Regions from separate parts of the Bradyrhizobium sp. AZCC 1721 genome, predicted to be linked through region 1. Evidence: predicted binding sites of a transcription regulator. Region 1 holds the regulator's gene; each other region holds the start of a gene.
What was found. The regulator HrcA, encoded in region 1, represses chaperone genes, less so after heat shock. The targets are predictions, from matches to a motif close to GTTAGCACTCNCNNNNNGNGAGTGCTAAC.

Region 1 (5,131 bases):
TCGCGAAACCGCGCCCGGCCGGTTCTTCCAGCGCGAAACCGCAGGTCTGGTAGTCCCGCTGATCATCAGCTTCGGCACACCGTTCCTGATCGCTCTCGGACGCGATCCTGACGCTGATGATCGGCAGCCGAGTTTCGCCGCCGGGCTTTATGCCGGTCCGGTTCATATCGAATCCGATGGCGGCGCCGAAGGCGTGCAGGTGGATTTCACGCCGCTTGGCGCCTATCGCTTCTTTGGCGGGGCCGTCGCCGATCTCACCGCGCGCATGGTCGACATCGGTGACGTACTGGGGCCTGAGGGACCGTACCTGCGCGAGCGGCTTGGCGCGATATCCTGCTGGCAGGATCGCTTCGATCTGGTCGAGGATTTTGTTGCAGGGCGCGCCAGCCATCGGCCTTCGCCCGAGATCGCATTCGCCTATGGACGGCTCGCACGCAGCGCGGGCAGCGTGCGCATCACTGCGCTTGCAAGAGAGATCGGCTGGAGCCGCAAGCACTTGGTCGATCGCTTCCGAGCGGAAATTGGTCTGGCGCCGAAGCCGGTCGCCCGCATGATGCGCTTTCACGAAGCCTGCCGACTGGCGCGGACGGGAGCGGGAAGCGGCTGGGCAGGGATTGCGGCCGAAAGCGGCTATGCCGACCAGGCGCATCTCGCCCGCGAATTTTCAACCCTTGCCGGCGAATCGCCAACGGCCTGGGCCCACCGGCTGGCGCTGACTGACAGCCGCCTGCTGCGCCCGCTGGACGCACTGGACGCACTGGACGCGTAGCCGGTCAGGTAACAAATCTTCAAGCCGACCGTCCTCGCCTCGCGATACTAGTGAGGTAACGCAATGCGAGGAGTTGCCGGTGACCAGTCCAAGCAAAAGCGAAACGCCGCGCCTTTATCCGACGATGCGCTGCCGGGATGCCGAAGCGATGATCCGCTGGCTCAAGGAGGTTGTTGGTTTCACCGAACGCGCCGTCTACCGGAACGGCGGCACCATCCATCACGCCGAGCTTGCCTTTGGACCCTCGATCCTGATGCTCGGCCAGAGCAGGGAGGACGAATACGGCAAGCTCGTCGGCGATATCGGCGGCCGTCGCACGGACGCGCTGTATGTCGCGGTCGACGATCCCGACGCCCTACATGCGAAGGTCAAAGCCTCCGGCGCCATCATTGAAATGGACCTGCGCGACACCGACTATGGTAGCCGCGATTTCGCCTGCCGCGACCCGGAAGGCAATCTCTGGAGTTTTGGGACCTACCGGCCAAGGGCGGACGAGAGGCCGCTGTAAGCATAGGCCCGCGTCAACCGCCTTCGGTGATACTCCGTAGACCGCTCATCCCTGCGGAGCGGCCTGCGCGCGTCTCGAAGGATGAAGGCCGAGCTTCCGCAGCGGGGCCTTCATGGTTCGAAACGACTTGCGCGCCTATTTACGCCGCGCTGTTCGGCTCATTGTTGGCGGCCGGTGCCGCCTTGGCGCCGCCCTTCGACACGCCGACCAGCGCCGGGCGCAGTATGCGTTCGCCGATCATGAAGCCGGCCTGCACGACCTGAACCACCGTCCCTGCGGGAACGGACGGATCGGGCACTTCGTACATCGCCTGCTGGAAATTGGGATCGAACTTCTCGCCCGATGGATCGAACTTCTTGACGCCGTTCTTCTCCAGCGTGTTCAGCAGCGAGCGCTCGGTCAACTCGACGCCTTCGATGAACGCCTTCAGCGCCGGATCGGCGGTGGCCTTGGTCTCGGCCGGCATGGCATCGAGCGCGCGCTGCAGATTGTCGGCGATTTCGAGAATGTCGCGGGCGAAGCCGGTGATGCCGTAGGCGCGCGCGTCGGCGACTTCCTTGGCGGTGCGCTTGCGCAGGTTTTCCATCTCAGCCAGCGTGCGCAGCATCTTGTCGCGCGCTCCCGCCGCTTCCTTCGTCAACGCCTCGACCGATCCATCCTCGGGATCGTCGGGCATGATGTAGGGTTTTGAGACCACGGGCTCGCCGGTCTGGTTGGCGGGTTGTGCCCCGTCGTCACTCGGCCGGTTGGGATCGGTCATAAGACTGCCTTCTCAAAAAACGGTTCTGGTTGGATGGGGATTTGCTGCCGGGGATATCGTGCTTTAGGGGCCGAAAATCAAGCGCAACCAGCCCTGATTAAGGTCGATTCGTGGCGGATCAGCCGCCCAGCATCCGGCTGACAATGCGGGCGGCGTAATCCACCGTCGGAATCACCCGCGCATAGTTCAGCCGAGTCGGCCCGATCACGCCGAGAACCCCGACGATGCGGTGCGAAGCGTCGCTATAGGGTGCGATGATGGTCGAGGAACCGGACAGCGAGAACAGCTTGTTCTCCGATCCGATGAAGATCCGCACGCCTTCGGCGCGCTCGGCCCGGCCCAACAGGTCGATCACGCCGCGCTTGGTCTCGAGATCGTCGAACAGCGACTTGACGCGTTCGAGATCTTCGAGCGCGTGCAAATCTTCCAGCAGGTTGGCATGCCCGCGCACGATCAATTGCCGGTCTTCGTTTTCGCCGCCCGACCAGCTCGCAATCCCCGCCTCGATCACCTTCTGCGTCAGTTGGTCGAGCTCGATGCGGCTCTGCGCCATCGCGGTTTCGAGTTCGAGGCGCGCTTCAGCGAGCGTACGGCCGCGAATCCGCGCATTGAGAAAATTGCTCGCCTCCGTCAGCGCCGAGGAAGGCACGCCGGGCGGCAGCGTCAGCACGCGGTTTTCGACCTGGCCGTCTTCGCCGACCAGCACCACCAGCGCGCGCTCCGGCTCCAGCCGCACGAATTCGATGTGTTTCAGCCGCGAATTGGATTTTGCGGTCAGCACCACGGCGGCCGCGCGGGTCAGGCCCGACAGCCGCGTCAGCGCCTCGCCGAGCGCCGCCTCGACCGACTGCGCCCGACCGACGGAGGCAAGCTGGTTCTGGATCGATTCCCGTTCGGGTTCGGTGAGGTCGCCGACCTGCATCAGGGCGTCGACGAAGAAGCGCAGGCCGAGTTCGGTCGGCAGGCGGCCGGCCGAGGTATGCGGCGCATAGATCAGGCCGAGCGCTTCGAGGTCCGACATCACATTGCGGACGGAAGCCGGCGACAGCGGCACTGCGATCAAGCGGGAGATGTTGCGCGAACCGACGGGTTCGCCGGTCGCGAGATAGCTCTCGACGATTTGACGAAAAATGTCGCGCGAGCGCTCGTTGAGCTGGGCGAGCCCCGCATGCGGCGCGATCAGGCCAATCGGATCGTGGTGGGCCACTGTTAACTCCCTGATACCCTAATTTGTCGATCCGGCGCGCCGATGACAAGCGTCCGCTTCACATAGCGTTTTCGAGCGAAGCATGCCCTCGGACTGGATCCGGGGGCGGCCGCCGGTTCGCGTGAAGAAAACGCGTCAAAACAAGAAGATAGAGGTTCGGTTCTGATTGATTCAGAACCGAACCTCTACCCCGAAACAAGGCAAAAACCCTTGCCGCTGCCCGCTCCCCCTCCTACAAGCACCGCGAACGAATTTTCGCTCGATTTTTGGAAGGATTCCCCATGCGGCCGAGCCGCCGTGCGCCCGATCAGTTGCGCCCCGTGTCGCTGGAACGCGGCGTGGTCAAATATGCCGAAGGTTCCTGCATGGTGAAGTTCGGCGACACCCATGTGCTGGTCACAGCCACCCTGGAAGAACGGCTGCCGCCCTGGTTGAAGGGCCAGGGCCGCGGCTGGGTAACCGCCGAATACGGCATGCTGCCGCGCGCCACATTGGAGCGTACCCGCCGCGAGGCCGCCGCCGGCAAGCAGGGCGGGCGTACCGTCGAGATCCAGCGGCTGATCGGCCGCTCCTTGCGCGCAGCCGTCGACCTCGAAGCGCTCGGCGAGCGCCAGATTACGGTCGATTGCGACGTGATCCAGGCCGATGGCGGCACGCGCACGGCCTCGATCACCGGCGCCTGGGTGGCGCTGGCCGACTGCATCGGCTGGATGAAGAACCGCAACATGCTGAAAGCCAACGTGCTGCGCGACAATGTCGCCGCGATCTCCTGCGGCATCTATCAGGGCACGCCGGTGCTCGACCTCGACTATGCCGAGGATTCCGAGGCCGAGACCGATGCCAATTTCGTCATGACCGGCGACGGCCGCATCATCGAGGTGCAGGGCACCGCTGAGAAGACGCCGTTTTCACAAGACGAGTTCCTGGCGCTGATGGAACTGGCGCGCAAGGGTGTCGCGCGTCTGGTGGACTTGCAGAAGCTGGCTGTGGCGTAGTCTGATCGCACATGCACCGTCGAATCACCGGCCGGCTCGTGATCGCGACCCACAATCCCGGCAAGCTCGCCGAGATGCAGGAATTGCTCGCGCCGCACGGCGTCGAGGCGGTTTCCGCGGGCGAGCTGGGTCTCGGCGAGCCCGAGGAAACCGGCCAGACGTTTCGGGCCAATGCCGCGATCAAGGCGATCGCGGCGGCGAAAGCCGCGCAATTGCCGGCCTTTGCCGATGATTCCGGTCTCGTAGTTGATGCGCTCGACGGCGCGCCCGGAATCTATTCGGCGCGCTGGGCCGGCAATGGCAAGGATTTCATGGCGGCGATGACCAGGGTCGAGCGCCTGTTGCAGGAGCGCGGCGCCACCGCGCCCGACAAGCGAAGTGCGCATTTTGTCTCGGCCCTGTGCGTCGCCTGGCCCGATGGCCATCTCGAAGAGGTCGAGGCCCGCGCCGACGGAACCCTGGTCTGGCCGCCGCGCGGCACCGCCGGTTTTGGCTATGATCCGGTATTCCTGCCCGACGGGCACACGCGGACCTTTGGCGAGATGACTTCCATCGAAAAGCACGGCCTGCCGCCGCTTGGGCTTGGCCTGTCGCACCGGGCACGAGCCTTCGTCAAACTGGCGGAGATCTGCCTTGGCTAGTCGCGAGCGACCCCGCCCCAAAGATGCCTTCGGCGTCTACGTGCACTGGCCGTTCTGCCTGTCGAAATGCCCCTATTGCGATTTCAACAGCCACGTCCGCCACGCACCGATCGACGAGAAACGTTTTGCGCGCGCGTTTGCGCGCGAGATCGAAACCACGGCGGCGCGCGCACCGGGGCGAACCGTCACATCGATCTTTCTCGGCGGCGGCACGCCTTCCTTGATGCAGCCGCAGACCGTCGGCGCGATTT
Region 2 (5,131 bases), 1.1 Mb from region 1:
GTTTCCTTCAGAATGACATCGGCATTGCCGTCCATCAGCCCGTCGATCGCGGTGAAATAGCGCGTCTCGGTCGCGCCCGGCGCGGTCTTGGGCTGCAGTTTCATCTGGGCGAAGGCGAGGTCCGAAGCGGCCGTGACAACCGCCAGGAGCAACAGAGCGGCGCAGAGAAAAAATCGCATGCGAACGGCCTCGTTATGGCGGGGGGTGAATGCGTTCACTTTCCCAGAACTAGCCCGGATTCGCGACTTAATTTTTGCCCCGCATTTCCCGTCTAACCGCCGGATCTGGCGGAGGCCGTTTTTTCGCCGAAATAGAAGCCGGTCACGGCGCCCACCAGGCCGACGAGAGGTGTGAGAACCAACTCGATCACGACCCGAATGGCCTTCAGCTCGTTAGTTTCCGGCGTGCAACTATTCGCGACGTGGCAGCCATAAATTGTGATTAGGCCAGTCACGACGACCGCCGCGACCACACCGACTAATGTCCACACCAGCCAAAGCGCAATAGTGCCGCGAATGTTCTCGCGGTCGGGCGTCGGATCGTAGGGCTTCTCGATGATTTGACCTGCGGTGGCAGGTACACTTGCTGTACGTCCTGTAGTTGTTGCCCCAAGCGTATTCAGATCCTGCACGTCAGACATCGGTGCCCCCAAAGACCGGTGCTACGAGATTGTTATATGCGGGAGACCTTCTTGAAGGTCTTGTTGCTTTCTTCGATCAGGATCGATGCGCCGGCGGCTTCCTTGTCGGAAAGATATTTTTCGCGGACGATCGCATCTTGCAAGACGGTGTTGGCCGATACACCACGCTGCTTCGCCAGATCGACCAGTGCATCAAACAGCTCTTTGGGAAGGTCCGCAGTGATCTTAACGGGCTCGTTTGGGTCAGCCATTCGAAAATCTCCGGTTACCGGCAAATATAAGCCGCGTCCGAGGTGGCGTGAAGTAGGTCGGAAAAATATTGGACTGAACGAAAAAGCCCGCCACCTTGCAGGCGGCGGGCTGGTTTTGCAGCGGAAGTAGTCGGACTGAAGGCTCTCAGAAGCCCATGCCGCCCATTCCCCCCATGCCGCCGCCACCGCCGGGCATCGCCGGGGCGGGCTCCTTCGGCAGTTCGGCGACCATGGCTTCGGTGGTCACCAAAAGGCCGGCTACCGACGAAGCGTCCTGCAGCGCGGTGCGCACCACCTTGGCCGGATCGATGATGCCCTTGTCGACCATGTCGACATATTCCTCGGTCTGGGCGTCGAAGCCGAAAGTCTCCGACTTGTTCTCCAGGATCTTGCCGACCACGATCGAGCCTTCGACGCCGGCGTTTTCCGAGATCTGGCGAACCGGGGCTTCCAGCGCCTTCAGCACGATATTGATACCGGCCTGAACGTCGGAATTGTCGTTGTTGATGCGGCCGACCGCCTTCTTGGCGCGGAGCAGCGCCACGCCGCCGCCCGGCACGACGCCTTCTTGCACCGCCGCGCGGGTCGCGTTGAGGGCGTCCTCGACGCGGTCCTTCTTTTCCTTGACCTCGACCTCGGTCGCACCGCCGACCTTGATCACCGCGACGCCGCCGGCGAGTTTTGCAAGGCGCTCCTGCAGCTTCTCGCGGTCGTAGTCCGAGGTGGTCTCCTCGATCTGCGCCTTGATCTGGGTGACGCGGGCCTCGATGTCCTTCTTCTTGCCGGCGCCCTTGACGATCGTGGTGTTCTCCTTGTCGATCACCACCTTGCCGGCGCGGCCGAGCATGTTGATGGTGACGCTTTCGAGCTTCATGCCGAGTTCATCGGAGATGAGCTGACCGCCGGTCAGGATCGCGATGTCTTCCAGCATCGCCTTGCGGCGATCGCCAAAACCCGGCGCCTTGACGGCGGCGACCTTCAGTCCGCCGCGCAGGCGGTTGACCACCAGCGTCGCCAGCGCCTCACCCTCGACGTCCTCGGCGATGATCAGGAGCGGACGGCCGGACTGCACCACGGCCTCCAGCACCGGCAGCATCGACTGCAGGCCGGACAGCTTCTTCTCGTGCAAGAGCACGTAGACGTCTTCCAGCTCGGCGGTCATCTTCTCGGCGTTAGTGATGAAGTAGGGCGACAGGTAGCCGCGGTCGAACTTCATGCCCTCGACGATGTCCACTTCGGTCTCGAGCGACTTGTTTTCCTCGACCGTGATGACGCCTTCATTGCCGACCTTCTGCATCGCCTGCGCGATCATCTTGCCGATCGCAGTGTCGCCATTGGCCGAGATGGTGCCGATCTGGGCGACCTCGGAGGAGGCGGCGACCGGCTTGGCGCGCTTCTCGAGGTCCTTGACCACCGCGTGAACCGCGATGTCGATGCCGCGCTTCAGATCCATCGGGTTCATGCCGGCGGCGACCGCCTTGCCGCCCTCGCGCACGATCGCCTGCGCCAGCACGGTGGCGGTGGTGGTGCCGTCGCCTGCGGTGTCGTTGGTCTTGGAGGCGACTTCGCGCAGCATCTGCGCGCCCATGTTCTCGAACTTGTCCTCGAGCTCGATTTCCTTGGCGACGGTGACACCGTCCTTGGTGATGCGGGGAGCGCCGAAGCTCTTCTCGATCACGACGTTGCGGCCCTTCGGACCGAGCGTCACCTTCACCGCGTTGGCGAGAACGTCGACGCCGCGCAGCATGCGGTCGCGGGCGTCGCCGGAAAATTTAACGTCTTTGGCAGCCATTTGAGTTGCTCCTGGAAAATGGACCTCATCCTGAGGAGCGGGCCTCGCCCGCGTCTCGAAGGATGATTTGTGAAAGCCGGGCCCTTCGAGACGGCAGCTTCGCTGCCTCCTCAGGGTGAGGCAGGGTGCCTTACGTCAGCACGCCCATGATGTCGGACTCCTTCATGATCAGGAGTTCCTCGCCATCGAGCTTGACCTCGGTGCCCGACCATTTGCCGAACAGCACGCGGTCGCCGACCTTGACGTCGATCGGAATCAGCTTGCCGGCCTCGTCGCGGCCGCCCGGGCCCACGGCGGTGACTTCGCCCTGCGACGGCTTTTCCTTGGCGCTGTCGGGAATGATGATGCCGCCCTTGGTCTTCTCTTCGGCATCGATGCGCTTGACCACGACGCGGTCGTGCAGTGGACGGAATTTGGTTTTAGCCATGACGTCTCCTCTTGAAGTTCCTCTGGGAGGCTTAGGTTTCGGGTCTGTACCACTCGAAAATGGCTGGGAATGCCGGTATTCGACGCCGCCCCGGGGCGGGGCAGCACAACCCTTAGCAATCATTGTATTTGAGTGCTAAACGTGGGGCCGGGGAATATGTCTTGGCGCTGATCCTGTCAAGCAAACAAGGAGATTAAAGCCTTGGTGAGGCCAATATAGGATGGTGCTTCGGAAACCAAATCGGTGCAGCGGCGTCATTTCAACCGACGTCATTGCTCCGGCAGGCTTTTTGCGGTTGGCTGCTTATCGGCTGCTTGACGGGAGCGGCCAAGTGATTGCTCGGGGGAATGCGATGATCAGCTCACGTAATGCGCGTACGGTTGCCAATCTGGCGATCGCGTCGGCGCTTTCGATCTTGCTGGCGGCGTGCAGCAGCATGAGCCTGCCGTCGCTGTCATCCAGTCCGCCGCCCGAGCCTGAAGTCGCGCCGGAAATGCCGGCAACCGTCCGCGCCGACGAGATCGTCGGCCGCTGGGGCCTTGCCTCGTTCCAGAATCCCAATGACCGCGCCCGCACCGAGGCCGCGGCGCGCGGGGCAGTGCAAGCAGCCCTACGTGATCGGCGCCGGCGCCAATGGCGGCGTGGTCATGCATCTGGCCGATCAGGCGACGCCGCAGGAACTGCGCCTTAAGGGCAGTCCGAGCGGCAAGAACTATATCGGCCCGCCCGGTCCGGCCGGCGGCGACCAGGACCGCGAGATCGTCTCGTTCGACGGCCGTGTCATGGTCACCCGCTTCATCGAAAAGGATGCCGCGGTCCGTTACGGCAACATGGTCTATGTCCGCTGCGCGCCGCGGGCGTGATTGGACGTCCCTCCGACGGTGGAGGACGGACAACCTGGCAACAAAAAAACGCCGGCATCGCTGCCGGCGTTTTGTTTAGCGCGCGTTAACCAGCCCGATCAATCGAACAATGCGTCGATGTCATTCTGCGAGGCGTGACCGTCGTCGCCGTCCATCTTCGGGCCGTTGAGCAGCTTGGCATCGCCTTCGCGGGTATCGACGATCGGGGGGGCGTGCGCCTTGATGGCATCGACGCCACCCCAGATTTCCATCATCTCGACGATATGCTGTTCGATGAACCTCATCGTGTTCATCACCTTGCTGATGCGCTGGCCTGTCAAGTCCTGGAAATTGCAGGCCTCGAAGATTGAGACGACGCGTTCCTGGATCTCCTCGCTGAGCAGCTTCTGCTGGTCCGGAGAAATGTTCTTGGAAAGCGCGGTCGCCGCCTGGTCGATCGCTTCGGTGGCTTCCAGAATCTGCTGGGTGGCCTGTTCGGTGCCGCCGACGACGGCGCCGAGTTCGCCATTGACCTTGGCCATTTCCTGGCCATCAAAGCTCTTGCCGTGCAGGGTGGCGATTTCGCGCTTGGTGCGGTTGATGGCGTCGTGAATGAGGTCGAGCTCGACCTTCAGCTTCTCGCACTGCTCGATCTGCGCGCGATAGGTTTCCAGAAGCGCGTGGGACTCGGCGACTTCGCGGATAATGTCCGCGCTCTCGGTCGAAGCGGCGCGGGCGTGGCCGAAGCCGGCCATCTGTGACCGGATCGCGCGCAGCTCGGCCATGATCTCGCGATGCATCGGGCCGATCTCGCCGCCTTCTGTAGGCATGACAATTGGCGCATCGCCCAGAATGGCTTCGATACGAAAACGTTTGCGATTTACCGACATGAGTTTTTCCCACCCCTTCATTGCCCGCGTGTTCTAAACCATGGCGATTTAACGTCAGGTTCACGGCGCAATATCGCGCGTTGGCGCTTTGCCCGCGGCCGCACACCAGCGATTAACCATGAGGGGAGCGCGTTCACGCAAAATAAACGCTACCGGACAAATCCGGACGCGCTTGCCGACGTGGTGAATCGAAACACGGCTTCTGTTTACCAAACCGATTAGGTTTTGATTTGTATTGATCGCGCGCAGCGGCGCTCGTCGCGCTGCGGCGCCGCGAACCCGCAGTGAC
Region 3 (5,131 bases), 4.6 Mb from region 1:
CGATACTGATCAGCCTGATCATGGTGCCGGAGACTTCCGACAAGCGCACTGGCGGTTCGCTCAGTGATCCCGACATGCATGCGTCCTCGACCATGGATGCAATCACCAAGGGCACTGCGGCCGGGCTCGAACTGCTGCTCAACATCGTCGCGATGCTCTTGGTGCTGGTGGCGCTGGTTTATCTCGTCAATGCGATCCTCGGGCTGTTGCCCGAGATCGGCGGCGCCAAAATTTCGCTGCAGCGGCTGCTGGGGCTCGTGATGGCTCCGGTGTGCTGGCTGATGGGCCTGCCCTGGCCGCAAGCCGTCACGGCCGGAAGCCTGATGGGCACCAAGACCGTGCTCAACGAGCTGATCGCCTATCTCGACCTCTCGAAACTCGGCACGGACGCGCTCGATCCGCGCTCGCGGCTGATCATGCTCTACGCGATGTGCGGCTTTGCCAACTTCGCCAGCCTCGGCATCATGATCGGCGGCCTCGGCACCATGGCACCGGATCGGCGCGAGGAGATCAATGCGCTGGGATTGAAGTCGATCGTGTCGGGTACGCTGGCGACGTGTTTGATGGGGGCAGTGGTGGGGGTGATGACCTAGCGGTCATTTCGGGGCGATGCGAAGCATCGCCCGGAATGACGACCGCGAGAGTCAACTCGCTAATTCCACCGTCTTGAACTCCGCCGGTAGGATCACCTCCAGCAACTCGACATCATCGGAATAATCCATGATCAGATGCTTGATGCGCGGCGGCTGGGTCCAGGCGCTGCCTTCCTTCATCAGCGTCTCGCCCTGCCCTTCCATATAGGTCTTCACCCAGCCCTTGAGCACATAGACCATCTGGAACTCGACGTCGTGGTAATGCAGTTTTGAAACTTCCGCCGGGTTGCACGGGCCGACCAAGCGGATGACATGCGCCTGCGCCAGGCCGTGGGTCGCGTCGGCAATCCCGAGGTCGCGGTACTTTGCATAAGTGCGCAGGCCGTCGGCCTTGAAATCTTCTTCGCGGTGATGGCTGATGGCGATGCGCTGCTTCGGCCGGGCTTTGGTCGTCGTCTTTTTCGCAGCGGAAATGCGTCCCTTGGACTTGATGGTCTTGCGCGCGGAGGACCTGGCAGCGCCTTTGTACCCCGCCCATTTCTTCCTGACGGCGGTTTTGGCTGCGGCTCTTGAAGTCGCCTTCTTCGGCTTGGACATTGCCTACCTCCCTCATTCGTTTGATGTCGGAGGCTAACACAAAACCTTTTTGTAGGGTGGGCAAAGCGCAAGCGTGCCCACCGTAGCGGGCGGAGTCAGATGGTGGGCACGGCGCAAGCGCACCTTTGCCCACCCTACGGCGCCGACCACAAAATCAATGCAGCCTGAATACCCCGTCGACTGCACGCAGCTCAGCCGGCTTGATCAGCCTGGAATGCGCCACCGTCACGGAATACAGCGGGCCATCAAGCTTTTCCTGCCAGAACGCGAGGAAGTCCTTCAGCGCCGGGAATTTCGGAAACAGATCGTAGTTCTGCCAGACATAGGTCTGCAGCAATGAAGGATGATCCGGCATCCGATACAGAATTTGCGCCGTCGTCAGCCCGTAACCCAGCACCTGCTTCCGGAAGTCGTCGGAAGCAACTCCAACCCGCGAGACCATGCCAAACCTCCATTGCTGGAAGCGCATTTCACGTGGTGGCCACACACCGAGCCACGCCGGCGGAGATGCGCTCACATGAGAGAAATGTGACGCACGATACCAACCCATCACAAGCCTAAATGTTTAATGAATTGTTGAAAATTCACGCGTTAGCAGCAGCTTACCGCACGTGCTAATACGGGTCCGGAGGCTTCCGCCGCCGCGTTAATCATGCCGAACAAAATTGGCAGACGACATATTTGAGTGCCAATTTTTCTGCTAGAAGCCCTTGTCCCCCGAAGAATACTGGCCTAAATCAGCCGCAGCCGGGTTGGCACTCGCTGGCCCGGACTGCCAAAATTCCAGAATTCTACAACATTCCCAGACGTTTAGGAGGACTGCATGAACTTCCGTCCGCTTCACGACCGCGTCGTGGTCAAACGCATCGACGCCGAAGAGAAGACCGCTGGCGGCATCATCATTCCGGACAGTGCCAAGGAAAAGCCCTCCCAGGGCGAAGTCATTGCCGTCGGCCCGGGTGGCCGTGACGAAGCCGGCAAGCTGATCCCGATCGACCTCAAGGTCGGCGACCGCGTGCTGTTCGGCAAGTGGTCGGGCACCGAGGTCAAGATCGACGGCCAGGAACTCCTGATCATGAAGGAGTCCGACATCATGGGCGTGCTCGACGCCACCTCGGCCAAGAAGAAGGCCGCCTAAGACATCGCCTGCCACGCTCACCCTGAGGAGCGCCCGCAAGGCGCCTCCCCGACAGGGTGAGAAACAAAGACTAACTCAGGGAAACCAAATATGTCAGCCAAAGAAGTCAAATTCGGCGTCGACGCCCGCGACCGCATGCTGCGCGGCGTCGACATTCTCGCCAACGCCGTGAAGGTGACGCTCGGCCCGAAGGGCCGCAACGTCGTGCTCGACAAGTCGTTCGGCGCTCCCCGTATCACCAAGGACGGCGTCACCGTCGCCAAGGAGATCGAGCTCGACGACAAGTTCGAGAACATGGGCGCGCAGATGGTGCGCGAAGTCGCCTCCAAGTCCGCTGACGCGGCCGGCGACGGCACCACCACCGCGACCGTGCTCGCGGCTGCGATCGTCCGTGAAGGCGCCAAGTCGGTTGCCGCCGGCATGAACCCGATGGACCTGAAGCGCGGTATCGACCTGGCGGTGGAAGCCGTGGTCGCCGACCTCGTCAAGAACTCCAAGAAGGTCACCTCGAACGAGGAAATCGCCCAGGTCGGCACCATCTCCGCCAACGGCGACGCCGAAATCGGCAAGTTCCTGGCTGACGCCATGAAGAAGGTCGGCAACGAGGGCGTGATCACGGTTGAGGAAGCCAAGTCGCTCGAAACCGAACTCGACGTCGTCGAAGGCATGCAGTTCGACCGCGGCTACATCTCGCCCTACTTCGTCACCAACGCCGACAAGATGCGCGTTGAAATGGACGACGCCTACATCCTGATCAACGAGAAGAAGCTCTCCTCGCTGAACGAGCTGCTGCCGCTGCTCGAAGCCGTGGTGCAGACCGGCAAGCCGCTGGTCATCGTCGCCGAAGACGTCGAAGGCGAAGCCCTCGCCACCCTCGTCGTCAACCGCCTGCGTGGTGGTCTGAAGGTCGCGGCCGTCAAGGCTCCGGGCTTCGGCGATCGCCGCAAGGCCATGCTGCAGGACATCGCGGTGCTGACCGGAGGTCAGGCGATCTCGGAAGATCTCGGTATCAAGCTCGAGAACGTCACGCTGCAGATGCTCGGCCGCGCCAAGAAGGTGATGATCGACAAGGAAAACACCACGATCGTCAACGGCGCCGGCAAGAAGGCCGACATCGAGGCGCGCGTGCAGCAGATCAAGGCGCAGATCGAGGAAACCACCTCGGACTACGACCGTGAGAAGCTGCAGGAGCGTCTGGCCAAGCTCGCGGGCGGCGTCGCCGTGATCCGCGTCGGCGGCGCGACCGAAGTCGAGGTGAAGGAGCGCAAGGATCGCGTGGATGACGCGATGCATGCGACCCGCGCGGCGGTTGAAGAAGGCATCGTGCCGGGCGGCGGCGTCGCCCTGCTCCGTGCCACCGAGCAGCTCAAGCGCCTCAAGACCCAGAACGACGACCAGAAGACCGGCGTCGAGATCGTGCGCAAGGCGCTCTCCGCGCCGGCCCGCCAGATCGCGATCAACGCCGGCGAAGACGGCTCCGTCATCGTCGGCAAGATCCTCGAGAAGGAGCAGTACAATTACGGCTTCGACTCGCAGACCGGCGAATACGGCAATCTGGTCTCCAAGGGCATCATCGACCCGACCAAGGTGGTCCGTGCGGCGATCCAGAACGCAGCTTCCGTCGCGGCTCTCTTGATCACCACCGAAGCCATGATCGCCGAACTGCCGAAGAAGAACGCCGGCGCCGGCGCCGGCATGCCCCCGGGCGGCGGCATGGGCGGCATGGACTTCTAAGCGACGAAGTCGTCCCGGACGCGGTGCACCGCAGAGCCGGGATCTCGCTCCACAAATGCAAAACCCCGGCAGAAATGCCGGGGTTTTTCGTTTGCGCGGATCCGGACCGCAACGGCGCGGTGTTTCTGCAACGTCACGCTGAAGCAAAACCTTCCCGCGGCTTAAGATATCCCGGTTATGCACAGTGCGGGTAAAATATACCAGCGTATGCGTTGACAATTTCAAAAAAACTTATTGCGAGAGTCGCAAACCGAACCGACAGTCCCGATACTCCTGGGCAAAGTAAAGTCGAGGGCTGGGCAAAATCCTCATCCACAATCTGATCGAACGCGGAGCGCGAGCTCTCGTGACGAAAGCGAACGTCGCGAGGAATGCTTTCGCTTGGGAAAGGTGATGTCGCCGTGAGTGAAAGTGAAATGAAAGTCACCGTGAACGGAACGAATATTCTCGGAATGCCGTGGTTGGACTTCTCCAAGATCGCCGCGCCTGGCGTGGTTAGCGAGCTTACCGAGCAGGGCTTCGCCCGCGCACGTGAAGGCTGCGAGAAAATCAAGGCCGCGTCAGAGGAAATGACGGAAGCGCTACGCGAGAGCTATTCGAGCAATGCGAGGGGCGCGACCGATTACGGGCTCAAGCTGTTCGAAATCTCAAACGCCAATGCCGCCTCCACGCTTGAATACTTCGTCCGTCTGTTCGGCAGCAAGTCAGCCACTGATGTTCTTAGCGTATCCGCGGCGCAAGCGCGCAAGGCGTTCGACACCGCTTCTGACCAGAACAGGGAATTGTGGGTGCTTGCCCAGAAGCTTGCGACGGAAACGGGTGAGCCGATCAGGAAGCACTTCACCAAGGTTCTCCACCAGGCCGGCTAAAAGACCGGCGTCCAATTCACATCCGAGACTACACCAAGGAGAGATCCGGCCGGTTGGAACACGTCCAAGCGATGAGCATACGGCCCACTACCCGATGCTCGATCAGGCGCGGTGCGCGATGCCCCCCAAGTAACCCGCACCGACAAGTGACGCACTCCAACCGGCCGGTGCTTTTTCAAACAAAGAAACCAATCTCTAGG

Region 2: a site for HrcA is predicted at 3,222-3,250, ahead of V1273_RS06075 (co-chaperone GroES). Genes of this name have one in related genera too.
Region 3: a site for HrcA is predicted at 1,942-1,970, ahead of V1273_RS22955 (co-chaperone GroES). Genes of this name have one in related genera too.

Annotation. Positions count from the first base shown of each region.
Region 1 covers NZ_JAZHSB010000001.1:177,819-182,949, reverse strand. The annotation lists gene V1273_RS00880 (helix-turn-helix domain-containing protein) at 1-769, shown strand, start outside; gene V1273_RS00875 (VOC family protein) at 849-1,277, shown strand; gene grpE (nucleotide exchange factor GrpE) at 1,417-2,037, opposite strand; gene hrcA (heat-inducible transcriptional repressor HrcA) at 2,156-3,244, opposite strand; gene rph (ribonuclease PH) at 3,526-4,239, shown strand; gene rdgB (RdgB/HAM1 family non-canonical purine NTP pyrophosphatase) at 4,251-4,880, shown strand; gene hemW (radical SAM family heme chaperone HemW) at 4,873-5,131, shown strand, end outside.
Region 2 covers NZ_JAZHSB010000001.1:1,258,280-1,263,410, forward strand. The annotation lists gene V1273_RS06055 (hypothetical protein) at 1-179, opposite strand, end outside; gene V1273_RS06060 (hypothetical protein) at 272-640, opposite strand; gene V1273_RS06065 (hypothetical protein) at 673-891, opposite strand; gene groL (chaperonin GroEL) at 1,037-2,683, opposite strand; gene V1273_RS06075 (co-chaperone GroES) at 2,814-3,110, opposite strand; partial or broken gene V1273_RS06080 (hypothetical protein) at 3,463-3,973, shown strand; gene V1273_RS06085 (protein phosphatase CheZ) at 4,072-4,842, opposite strand.
Region 3 covers NZ_JAZHSB010000001.1:4,731,229-4,736,359, forward strand. The annotation lists gene V1273_RS22940 (NupC/NupG family nucleoside CNT transporter) at 1-593, shown strand, start outside; gene V1273_RS22945 (cupin domain-containing protein) at 645-1,190, opposite strand; gene V1273_RS22950 (usg protein) at 1,345-1,632, opposite strand; gene V1273_RS22955 (co-chaperone GroES) at 2,014-2,328, shown strand; gene groL (chaperonin GroEL) at 2,419-4,062, shown strand; gene V1273_RS22965 (phasin family protein) at 4,464-4,931, shown strand.